Linked DNA regions of Variovorax paradoxus EPS. The protein of the gene in region 1 interacts with the protein of each later gene in a pairwise test. Links are inferred from orthologs where the notes say so. Each region holds a gene or a part of one and is shown on either strand. Other genes may lie near its edges. The genes, in order: dnaE and dnaQ.

The links.
Region 2: the proteins of dnaE (region 1) and dnaQ interact in binary tests that used the Escherichia coli proteins (3 or more experiments, as listed by UniProt). The link is inferred for Variovorax paradoxus EPS from one-to-one orthologs.

The regions. Positions count from the first base shown.
Region 1 is NC_014931.1:3,819,188-3,826,341, reverse strand. The notes cover bases 1,602-5,672. They hold dnaE (DNA polymerase III subunit alpha), read left to right. Parts: upstream 1,602-1,953; coding sequence 1,954-5,472; downstream 5,473-5,672. Other genes in these bases: VARPA_RS17660 (YgiW/YdeI family stress tolerance OB fold protein), read left to right, coding at 5,568-5,672; VARPA_RS17670 (sulfurtransferase), read right to left, coding at 1,602-1,829. In the rest of the region: VARPA_RS17680 (sensor histidine kinase), read right to left, coding at 1-337; VARPA_RS17675 (response regulator), read right to left, coding at 300-1,004; more of VARPA_RS17670, read right to left, coding at 1,038-1,601; more of VARPA_RS17660, read left to right, coding at 5,673-5,960; VARPA_RS17655 (AAA domain-containing protein), read right to left, coding at 6,046-7,154. UniProt on the Escherichia coli protein: DNA polymerase III is a complex, multichain enzyme responsible for most of the replicative synthesis in bacteria. This DNA polymerase also exhibits 3' to 5' exonuclease activity. The alpha chain is the DNA polymerase catalytic subunit.
Region 2 is NC_014931.1:4,036,653-4,040,884, forward strand. The notes cover bases 1,390-4,232. They hold dnaQ (DNA polymerase III subunit epsilon), read right to left. Parts: upstream 3,251-4,232; coding sequence 2,528-3,250; downstream 1,390-2,527. Other genes in these bases: VARPA_RS18670 (DUF1266 domain-containing protein), read left to right, coding at 1,547-2,344; fdx (ISC system 2Fe-2S type ferredoxin), read right to left, coding at 3,336-3,674; hscA (Fe-S protein assembly chaperone HscA), read right to left, coding at 3,684-4,232. Also shown: VARPA_RS18665 (NAD(P)/FAD-dependent oxidoreductase), read right to left, coding at 99-1,202. UniProt on the Escherichia coli protein: DNA polymerase III is a complex, multichain enzyme responsible for most of the replicative synthesis in bacteria. The epsilon subunit contain the editing function and is a proofreading 3'-5' exonuclease.

The DNA.
Region 1 (7,154 bases):
CGAGCGTCCCGCCCTTGGGAATGCGCTGCACGCCGACATGCAGGTACTTGTAGCGCAGGTGCGTGGACTCGAACATCGCCTGCACCGAGAAGGCCTCCTGCACCCGCACGCTGCCGTCGCTCGCGACCACGATGCCGTTGGCCAGCGCCTGCACCGGTTCGAGCAGGCTCTGGTCGTAGGCGACCACCAGCGAATCGGTGAGCGTGCGGTAGTCGTTCCAGCTGTCCAGCGCCAGCAGCGCGACGATGCCTGGCAGCAGCAGCGCGAGCAGGCGCGCGCGGATGCCGAAGCGCTGCGGTTCAGACCGCGGTGGGCGGGGCGGAGCCTGCGGGTCCATCGGCAATGCCCTCGAGCATGTAGCCCAGCCCGCGCACGGTGACGATCCGCACGTCGCTGTCCGCGAGCTTGCGGCGCAGGCGGTGCAGCACCACCTCGATGGCGTCGGGGCCGGCGGTGCTGTCGTTGGTGAACACCTTGGCGAAGAGCTGCGACTTGCCGACCGGCGCGCCGCTGCGCATCAGGAGCGCGGTGAGCGCGGCCTGCTCCCGCGGCGTGAGCGACAGCAGCGTGCCGCGCAGCGTGAAGGCGTGGCTCTCGCTGTCGTACGAGAGCGAGGCGCACTGCAGTCGTGGATGCTGCTTGCCGCGGCTGCGCCGCACCAGCGCCGCGAGGCGCGCCTCGAGCTCGACCAGCTCGAAGGGCTTGGTGAGGAAATCGTCGGCGCCGAGGTTCAGGCCGCGCACCCGGTCCTGCAGCGCGCCCTGCGCGGTGAGGATGAGCACGGGCGTGCGGTCGTCGGCATCGCGCATGTCGGCCAGCACGCTCAGGCCGTGCTTGTCGGGCAGGCGCAGATCCAGCACGATGGCATCGTATTCGGTGCCGGCCATGAAGGCTTCGGCGGTGCGCGCATCGGGTGCGTGGTCTGCCACGAAGCCGCTCTGGGTCAACGCCCGGATGAGCCACGAGGCCATGTCCAGTTCGTCTTCCACCAGGAGGATGCGCATGAGGGATTGCCGGTGAGTGCCGCTTGGTGCCGGTTATTTCTTCAGGCCGCGGCCCAGGTCGATGTCTTCCGACGCACGCGCGCTGGCATCGGCCGCGCGTGCGCTCAGGTCGGGCGCCAATGCGCGCCGGCCGTCGAACACGAAGCAATCGCCGTGGTAGTGCGCGCCGCCGACTTCCTCGAAGTATTTGAGGATGCCGCCTTCGAGCTGCAGCACGTGCTCCACACCTTCTTCGCGCATCAGGATCGCGGCCTTCTCGCAGCGGATGCCGCCGGTGCAGAAACTCACCACGGTCTTGCCTTCGAAATCGGCGCGATGCGCTTTGAGCGCGGGCGGGAATTCGGTGAACTTGGTGATGCGCCAGTCGATTGCGCCGTCGAAGGTGCCTTCGTCGACTTCGAAGTCGTTGCGCGTGTCGAGCAATGCGATCTCGCGGCCTTCGTCGTCGTGGCCCTGGTCGAGCCAGCGCTTGAGGGTGAGGGCGTCGACGCCGGGCGCGCGGCCGGCGGCCGGCTGGATGGCGGGATGGTCCATGCGGATGATCTCGCGCTTGAGCTTCACCAGCATGCGCCGGAATGGCTGCGTTTCGGACCAGCTTTCCTTGGTCTCCAGGTCGGCGAAGCGGGCATCGGCGCGCAGGTCGGCAAGGAAGGTGTGGATGGCGTCGGCAGTGCCCGCCAGAAACAGGTTGATACCTTCGGGCGCCAGCAGGATGGTGCCCATGAGGCCCAGCGCCTGGGTGCGGGCGCGCAGGTCTTCACGCAGCTCGGGGCTGTCGTGGATGGCCACGAATTTGTAGGCCGCGATGTTCAGGATCTCTTGCACGGGGCGCGATTCTAGGTGGCGCCGCCGGGCCGGATGCGGGCCGCCGCGGTCTTTCCCTTGCCGGCGGGGCGATTTAGGGATTGCCAACCCACATCGTGAAGGTGCCGGTTTCTACAATGGCGGGATGTTTGTTCACCTGCGCCTGCACACCGAATTTTCCGTCGTCGACGGCACCAACCGGATCGACGAAGTCATCAAGGCCGCCGCTGCCGACAAGCAGCCCGCATTGGCCATCACCGACCTGAACAACCTGTTCGGGGCGGTCAAGTTCTACAAGCAGGGGCGGGGCAAGGGCGTCAAGCCCGTCATCGGCGCTGAAATCTTCATCGAGGGGCTGGGCAAGGAGCCCGGCGTTCTCACCCGCCTCGTGCTGCTGGTGCAGAACATGGAGGGCTACCTGAGCCTGTCCGAACTGCTGGCACGCGCCTGGACGCAGAACGTGGGCCGCGGCCAGTCGCAGGCGGCCTGCAAGCTCGAATGGCTCGAAGAGCTTTCGGGTGGGCTGATCGCGCTGTCCGGCGCGCAGGCGGGGCCGTTGGGCGTGCCGCTGCTGCAGGGCCAGGGCGAGCGCGCGGCCGAGCTGGCGCTGAAGCTGGCGGGCATGTTCCCGCACCGCTTCTACATCGAACTGCAGCGCGCGGGCCGTCCCGAAGACGAGCCGCATGTCATCGCCGCCGTGAAGCTCGCGGCCCGGCTGAAGCTGCCGGTGGTCGCCACGCACCCGGTGCAGTTCGCTGAACGGCAGGACTACGAAGCGCACGAGGCGCGCGTCTGCATTTCCGAAGGCGAAATCCTCGGCAACCCGCGCCGCGTGCGCAAGTTCACCGAAGAGCAGTACTTCAAGTCGACCGCCGAGATGCAGGCGCTGTTCGCCGACGTGCCGAGTGCGCTGGCCAACACGGTGGAAATCGCCAAGCGCTGCAACCTGACGCTGGTGCTCGGCAAGCCGCAACTGCCCGACTTCCCCACGCCCTTCGTCAGCGAAGGCGTGCGCATGCCGATCGACGACTTCTTCCGGCAAGAGTCGTTCGAAGGGCTGGAGGTGCGCCTCGCGCATCTCTACCCCGACGCAGCCAAGCGCGATGCCGAGCGGCCGCGCTATGTGGAGCGCCTGGAGTTCGAGATCAACACGATCCTGAACATGGGCTTCCCCGGCTACTTCCTGATCGTGGGCGACTTCATCAAGTGGGCCAAGGAAAACGGCTGCCCCGTGGGCCCGGGCCGGGGCTCGGGTGCGGGCTCGCTCGTGGCCTATGCGCTGAAGATCACCGACCTCGACCCGCTCGAATACAAGCTGCTGTTCGAACGTTTCCTGAACCCCGAACGCGTCTCGATGCCCGACTTCGACATCGACTTCTGCCAGGGCAACCGCGACCGCGTGATCGACTACGTGAAGGACAAGTACGGCCGCAATGCCGTGAGCCAGATCGCCACCTTCGGCACGATGGCCGCGCGCGCCGCCATCCGCGACGTGGGCCGCGTGCTGGACATGAGCTACATGTTCTGCGACGGCATCAGCAAGCTGATTCCGAACAAGCCGGGCATGTCTGTCACGCTGCAGTACCCGCCCGAGAAAAAGATCGAGGGCGACAAGAACAACTACGCCATCGAGATGGAGCCGCAGCTCGCGCAGCGCATCGAGAAGGAAGAAGAAGTGCGCATGCTGGTGGAGCTCGCGCAGAAGCTCGAAGGCATGACCCGCAACATCGGCATGCACGCCGGCGGCGTGCTCATTGCGCCGGGCAAGCTCACCGATTTCTGCCCGCTCTACCAGCAGCCGGGCAGCGACTCGGCCGTGAGCCAGTACGACAAGGACGACGTCGAAGCCATCGGCCTCGTGAAGTTCGACTTCTTGGGCCTGGCCACGCTCACCATCCTGGAGATCGCCAAGGACTTCATCGTCGCGCGCCACAAGGGCCAGGAGAACTTCGCGTTCGAGAACATTCCGCTGAAGGACGCGGCCACCTACCGGCTCTTCTCCGAAGGCAAGACGGAAGCGGTGTTCCAGTTCGAATCGCGCGGCATGCAGGGCATGCTGAAGGACGCGCGGCCCACGCGCCTGGAAGACCTGATCGCGCTGAACGCGCTGTACCGTCCGGGTCCGATGGACCTGATTCCCAGCTTCGTGGCGCGCAAGCACGGCCGCGAAGAGGTCGAGTACCCGCATCCGGCCGTGGCCGAGATGCTCTCGGAGACCTACGGGATCATGGTCTACCAGGAGCAGGTGATGCAGACCGCGCAGATCCTGGGCGGCTACTCGCTCGGCGGCGCCGACTTGCTGCGCCGCGCGATGGGCAAGAAGAAGCTCGAGGAGATGGCCGAGCACCGCGAGAAATTCCGCGCGGGCGCCCTCGCCACGCACGGCATCCCGCAGGACAAGGCCGACGAAATCTTCGACTTGATGGAGAAGTTCGCGGGCTACGGCTTCAACAAGTCCCACGCCGCCGCGTACTCGCTGCTCGCGTATCACACGGGCTGGCTCAAGGTCCACTACACGGCCGAATTCTTCTGCGCCAACATGACCGTGGAAATGGACGACACGGACAAGCTCAAGCTCCTGTTCGAAGACGCCCAGAAGAACTTCGGCATCACCTTCGAGCCGCCGGACGTGAACCGCGGCAACTACCGCTTCGAGCCGGTCACCGACAAGGTGATCCGCTACGGCCTCGGCGCCGTCAAGGGCACGGGCCAGCTCGCGGTCGAGGCGGTGGTGCGGGCGCGCGAAGAGGGCGGGCCGTTCAAGAGCCTGTTCGATTTCTGCGTGCGCATCGACCGCCAGCGCATCAACAAGCGCACGGTCGAGGCGCTCATCAAGGCTGGCGCGTTCGATGCGATCCAGCAGAACCGCGCAGCGTTGATCGCCTCGGTGGACCGCGCCTTCGAATTCGCCAGCGCGACGGCCGCCAATGCCGCGCAGGTCGACATCTTCGGGGATGCGGAGCACGGCTCGGCCACGGCCGAACCTGATCTGGTCGATGCCACACCGTGGGGCGTGAAGGAGCGGCTGACGCTCGAAAAAACCGCCATTGGCTTCTACCTCTCGGGCCACCTGTTCGACGAGGTCTCGCACGAGGTGCGGCGCTTCTGCAAGCGCGAGATTGGCGACCTGCTCGACAGCCGCGACCAGCAGGTCATCGCGGGCATCGTGAGCGACTTCCGCGTGATCAACGGCCAGCGCGGGCGGCTCGCGATCTTCAAGCTCGACGACAAGTCGGAGTCCATCGACGCGACGGCCGACGAGGCGCTCATCAACGCCAACCGCAACACGCTGAAGGACGACGAGCTCGTCATCGTGAGCGGCCGGCTGCAACCCGCGCGCGGCGGTTTCGAGGCGCGCTTCCAGGTGCAGCAGGTGTGGGACCTCGCCACGGCGCGCTGCCGCTTCGGCAAGTTCCTGCGCGTGGCGGTGAACGGCAAGGCGCCGGACATCGCGCGGCTGGTGAAGGACTTTCCGCCGCGCACCGAGCAGACGGAAGTCGGTGACCTGGTGCAGGGCCTGCCGGTGCGCCTGTCGATGGCGCGCGGCGGCGCACAGGTCGAATTGCAGCTGGGCGAGCGCGCCAAGTTCTTCCCGACCGATGCCGCGCTCGCGAGCTGGACGGCGCAGGCGGAGGCGGGCAAGGCGCTGATCGTCTACGAGTGAATGGCCCCTGGGTTTCGAGGGTCGTGGAACATTTGGGCGCCTCTGGCGTCCATCTGTTTCTTCACAACCAAGCCGTTCAAGGAGGAACGATTGCCATGACCCAGATTGAGACCAAGACCACGAAGAGCACCCAGACCCTGAAGACCGCCGCGCTCGCGCTCGGCATGTCGCTGGCGATGTCCACCGCCTTCGCCCAGTACGCCGGCCCGAGCACCGTGCCGACGATGACGGTCAAGCAACTGCTGGACACCGGCAAGGACGACCAGCACGCCACGCTGCGCGGCTTCATCGTCTCGCACGATGGCGGCGAGCACTACACCTTCGCCGACGACAGCGGCCGCATGAAGGTGGAGATCGATGCCAAGCATTTCCCGGCCGGCGTGAAGATCGACGACAAGGTGCGCGTCGAGATCACGGGCGAGTTCGACAAGGACCTCGTCGGCAACAAGGCCGAGCTGGACGTCAAGCGGCTGAGCCTGGTGCGCTGATCTCCGGCGGCGGCTCCGGCCGGGGGAATCGATAACCCCCGTTCACACTGAGCTTGTCGAAGTGCTGCGCAGGGCTTCGACAGGCTCAGCCCGAACGGCCGGTTCGCAAGGCTGACTCGATCTGCTCGAGCACGGCCTCCGGCGCATGCAGCCAGTCCTTGGCGAGCACCTGCACCACCTGCCATCCGAACGCATCGAGCACGCGCGGGCGCGAGACATAGCGCTCGAGCACGTTGCGGTTCTCGTAGTGCGTCGCGGTGTCCACGAGGATGCCCAGCGCGTAGTGCCCGGCCTCCGGCGCCCGCAGCGCGAGGTCGCAGCGAAAGCGTGACTGTCCCACCTGTTCGTCGACCGCATGGCCGCGCGCACGCAGCGCGGCCGCAAGCTGCGCCGTCACCTCGTCCGCACGGGCATGCTGCGCACCGCTCGTCCGCGTGAGCGGGTTCATGCTTTCGAGCACGCGCCGCGCGGTCGCCGAATCGCCGCGCGACAGACACTCCGCATACCGCAAAAACTGCTTGAGCGCCGCGGCGCCTTCGTTGTGGTCGTTGGTGATCGCCTCGTGGCGAATCGTCGAGACCACCGCCATGTGATGCCGCGCGCGGCTGAAGATCACGTTGAGCCGCTTCTCGCCGCCGCGCTGGTTGATCGGGCCGAAGTTCATCAGCATGCGGCCCTCGGGGTTCGGGCCGTAGCAGATGCTCAGGATGATGATGTCGCGCTCGTCGCCCTGCACGTTCTCCAGGTTCTTGATGAAGAGGCCGCAGAACTGGTCGTCTTCCTCGCGCACGTACTCGGCTTCCAGCCGCGCGGCGAAGTCGGTGTCGATGGCGCCCAGCGCGTCGAGTTCGGCCTCGATCTCGGTCTGCTGCGCTTCGGAGAACGCGACGATGCCCAGGCTGCGCCCGGTCTCGCGTTTCAGCAGCTCGCGCACCAACTGTGCGATGTGGCGCGCCTCGCCGTCGTTGATGCGGTTCTCGTACACCGCATCGGTCACGCGGTGGAAGCTGATGGCGCGAGAGAGCAGGGTGTCTACATTCGCGGCGACTGATTCTTCGGTCGGCGCGCGCGACTGCACGAGGATCTCGTCGCGCGCGTCCGAAGGCAGGCTCCGGTCCGGAATGGTGAAGAGGTTGCCCGCATAGAAGGCCGCGTTCGAAAAGCCGATGAGCGACTCGTAGCGGCTGCGGTAGT
Region 2 (4,232 bases), 220 kb from region 1 along the record:
GCGCCGGCGGCTTCACGCCAGCATATGGCGTGGTGTCATGTTACAGGCTCGAAAGCCCCTCATGCGCGGCAGATGTGCAGACTTGTGCGCGCGATGGCTCAGGCATCGGCCAGCAGCCGGGCGACATGGGCGCCGATCGCGAGACTGCTGGTGAGCCCCGGCGATTCGATGCCGAACAGATTGACCAGCCCCGGCACGCCGTGCGACGCGGGGCCGTCGATCATGAAGTCGGCCGCCGGCTCGCCGGGGCCCGATATCTTCGGCCGCATGCCGGCGTAGCCCGGGATCAATCCACCATCGGGCAGCGCGGGCCAGTACTTGCGCACCTCGGCATAGAAGCCGTGGCCGCGGGCGGGGTTCACCACGAGGTCATCGGCCGACTCGACCCACTGCACGTCGGGGCCGAACTTGGCCTGGCCGCCGAGGTCGAGCGTCAGGTGAACGCCGAGGCCTCCGGGCTCGGGCACCGGGTAGATGAGACGGCTGAAGGGTGCCCGGCCGGACAGGGTGAAGTAGTTGCCCTTGGCGAAATACTCGGTCGGGATAGTCGAGGCAGGCAGCCCTTCGAAGCGCCTGGCCAGCGCCGGTGCACCGAGCCCCGCCGCATTGACGACGCTGCGGCAGCTCAGCGCCGTTCCGTCCTCGGCGATCAGGACGATGCCGCGCTCGCTGCATTCGGCGCGCGTGATGGGCGACTTCAGCGCCAGCATGCCGCCCGCGTTTTCCAGATCGCCGAGCAGGCTCAGCATGAGTGCGTGGCTGTCGATGATGCCGGTGCTGGGCGAATGCAGCGCCGCCGTGCAATGCAGTTGCGGCTCCATCTCCAGTGCCTGCTGCGCGGTGATCTGCACGAGGTCGTCGACACCGTTGGCCTCGGCTTTCGCGCGGATCGATTCGAGTTGGCCCACCTGCTCGGCGGAGGTTGCCACGATGAGCTTGCCGCAACGCCGGTGCGGCACACCGCGCTCCGCCGCATATGCGTAAAGCGCGTTCCGTCCTTCCACGCACAACTTCGCCTTGAGCGAGCCTTGGGGGTAATAGATGCCGGCATGAATGACTTCGCTGTTGCGCGAACTGGTTCCTGTGCCGATCGCACCTTCGGCTTCGAGCACCAGCACCTCCCGGCCCGCGAGCGCCAATGCGCGCGCCACTGCCAGCCCCACCACACCACCGCCAATGACGGCGCAATCGAGTTCGTCCATGGCGCGAGCTTATCGCGGCCCACCCAGCGGATCACGAGATGGAGGGCGGCGGCTCCGGATCCGTAGGCTCGTCGGGGGGCGTGCTCGGCCCTTCATCGGGCTCCACCGGCAACTTGGGTGACACGGGAGCTGGAATATCGGGATGTGTAGCCATGGTCGCCTCCTTTCCCTCCTTCTATGCGGTTGCCGCCAGTGGCCAGCCAGCATGCAGCGGGACTTGGCGTCAGCGCGGGCCGACAGTGCAAATACAGGCGAGAACTGCTGTTTAAGATTCGCCGTCACGCCGATTCAGCCGGCATCCAATCCGGATGCATTCATGTTTCAAGAAAACTGGAGGGAAATCAATGGGCATCAGAGACACGCTCGGGCATGCGCTGCTCGACAACGAGAAGCTTCATTTCGGCACCGCGGAGACGCTCACGGCAGACGAGCAATGGCTGGTCACGCTCAGCGCGCCGCTGTCCGCGTTCAACGGCGATTTCGTGAATGCCGTGGCTACCGGGAAAGATGAAGACGAGTTGCGCGGCGGCATCGCCGAGGTCTGGAACGTGCACGATCGTGAGAGCTTCGAGGAAACGGCGCGGTGGCTGGCGGAGGAAGGACAGCGTTCGACCTATCTGTCCACCTGGCAGGCCATCGCCGCGGTCGATGCGGCGACCCAGAGCACGCCAGCCGTTCTGCGGCTGGTCATGGATGCGTGGTTTCCGGCGTTCTTCCAGATCAAAGCGCGCAAGAGCCTGGACTACCGCGCGCTGGGGGCGGAAAGCGGACGGTCGGTGACGGACCTGAGCCAACTGGTATCGGGCAGCCCGAGCTGGGTCAATGCCTTGCGCAAGCATTTCAAGGTTTCGCCGTCCCAGATCTCCAATCTGGTCGCCTGGGATGCCGTGCGGTTGGCGAGCCTTTCGCGTTGGGCGGTGCAGCTCGGCTTCATCGGACGCGAGGAGTTCGCCGGTTTCGCGGGCGCGTTGAACCCGCAGGTGCGCGCGGCGTATACCGATTGGTCGCAGGTAAGTGCCGCGTACATCGCCGCCGGCCTGATCTGGCGCTATTCCGACGCGCGCGAGGAACACCTGCTGCGCACGAACCGCATGCTGCTGAACGACGCCCGCAGCCCCTATCGCAGCGTGCCCTTTCGCTGAAACGGCGGCACCAACGAAAACGGCACCCGAAGGTGCCGTGTCGTGAAATTTTGGTGGGCGGTGGAGGTTTCGAACCTCCGACCCCAGCAGTGTGAATGCTGTGCTCTACCCCTGAGCTAACCGCCCGTGGCACAGCGAGTTGCTGTGCCGTGGAATCAATCGCGTTGTCTGCGAAGCCTTCGATTATGCCACAGCATTTCCGCCGTTTTGGCGAAACAGCGTGCGGCCGCCGCTGGATTTGTCGAGCTGCGACAACACCGCCTCGTGCGCAGCCAGCTCCTGTTCGCCCGCCGCGATCACCGGCAGCTCGAACTGGCTCAGGTCGATCGCCACCACCGTGGTGCCCTGCGCGGGCTCGTTCGATGCCACGTCGATCAGCAGCGCATCCTGCCCGCGCGTGAGATTGATGTAGACGTCGGCCAGCAGTTGCGCGTCTAGCTTCGCGCCGTGAAAAGTGCGGTTCGAGCGGTCAACGCCAAAGCGGTCGCACAAGGCGTCGAGTGAGTTCCGCTTGCCGGGATACACCAGCTTCGCCATGGCCAGCGTGTCCGTCACTTCGGCAACGAAGGTGCGCAGCGGCGGCAGGCCCGCGCGCTCGAATTCCTTATTGAGGAACCCCACGTCGAACGCCGCGTTGTGGATGATCAGCTCAGCGCCACGCAGGTACTCGATGATGTCGTTGGCGAGCGTGGCGAACTTCGGCTTGTCGCGCAGAAAATCGGTCGTCAGGCCGTGCACCTTGAGCGCGTCTTCATGGCTCTCGCGCTCGGGGTTGAAGTAGATGTGCAGGTCGTTGCCGGTGAGCTTGCGGGCGAACAGTTCCACGCAGCCGAGCTCGATGACGCGATCGCCGTTCTCGGCAGAAAGCCCGGTGGTTTCGGTATCGAGGACGATCTGGCGACTCATGCCTGCCCCCAGTCTCGGCACTTCGTGTCTTCGCCGCCCCCCAAGAGGGTGCGAGCTTGCTTGGGGCGGCCCGGCGCTGCGCTCATCAGTGGTTTTCCTTGGCGTGATTGATCGAGTACTTCGGAATCTCGATCGTCACATTCTCCTGCGCCAGGATCGATTGGCAACTCAGGCGCGATTGCGGCTCCAGGCCCCAGGCGCGGTCGAGCAGGTCTTCTTCACCCTCTTCAGCCTCGTTGAGCGAATTGAAGCCTTCCCTCACGATCACGTGGCAGGTGGTGCAGGCGCAGCTCATCTCGCAGGCGTGCTCGATGTTGATGTGGTTGTCGAGCAGCGCCTCGCAGATCGAGGTGCCGGCGGGCGCGGTGATCTCGGCGCCCTGCGGGCAATACTCGGGATGCGGATAGATCTTGATCGTGGGCATATTGTTGTTCTAGAGGGATTCGACCTTGCGGCCGGCGAGTGCGCGCGCAATGCCCGCGTTCATGCGCTGGGCGGCAAAGGCTTCGGTGTCGTTGGCCAGCGTCTTGGTGGCGGCTTCGATGGCGGCAGCGTCGGTGCTGCCCTTGGCGGCTTCGCGCAGCTTGGCCATCGACGCGTCGATGACGGCGCGCTCGTTCTCGTTCAGCAGGTCGCCGTCGGCATCCAGCGCGCTCTGTGTGGCGAGCAGCATGCGGTCGGCATCGACGCGCGCCTCGACGAGCGCGCGGGCCTGCATGTCCTGCTGCGCCGTGGAGAAGCTCTCCTGCAGCATGGTCGCGATCTGGTCGTCCGAAAGGCCGTATGACGGTTTGACCGCCACGCTGGCTTCGACGCCGCTGCCCTGCTCCTTGGCGCCGACGCTCAGAAGGCCATCGGCATCGACAGTGAAAGTCACGCGGATGCGCGCCGCGCCGGCCGCCATCGGCGGAATGCCGCGCAGAGTGAAGCGTGCGAGGCTGCGGCAGTCGGACACCAAGTCGCGCTCGCCCTGCACCACATG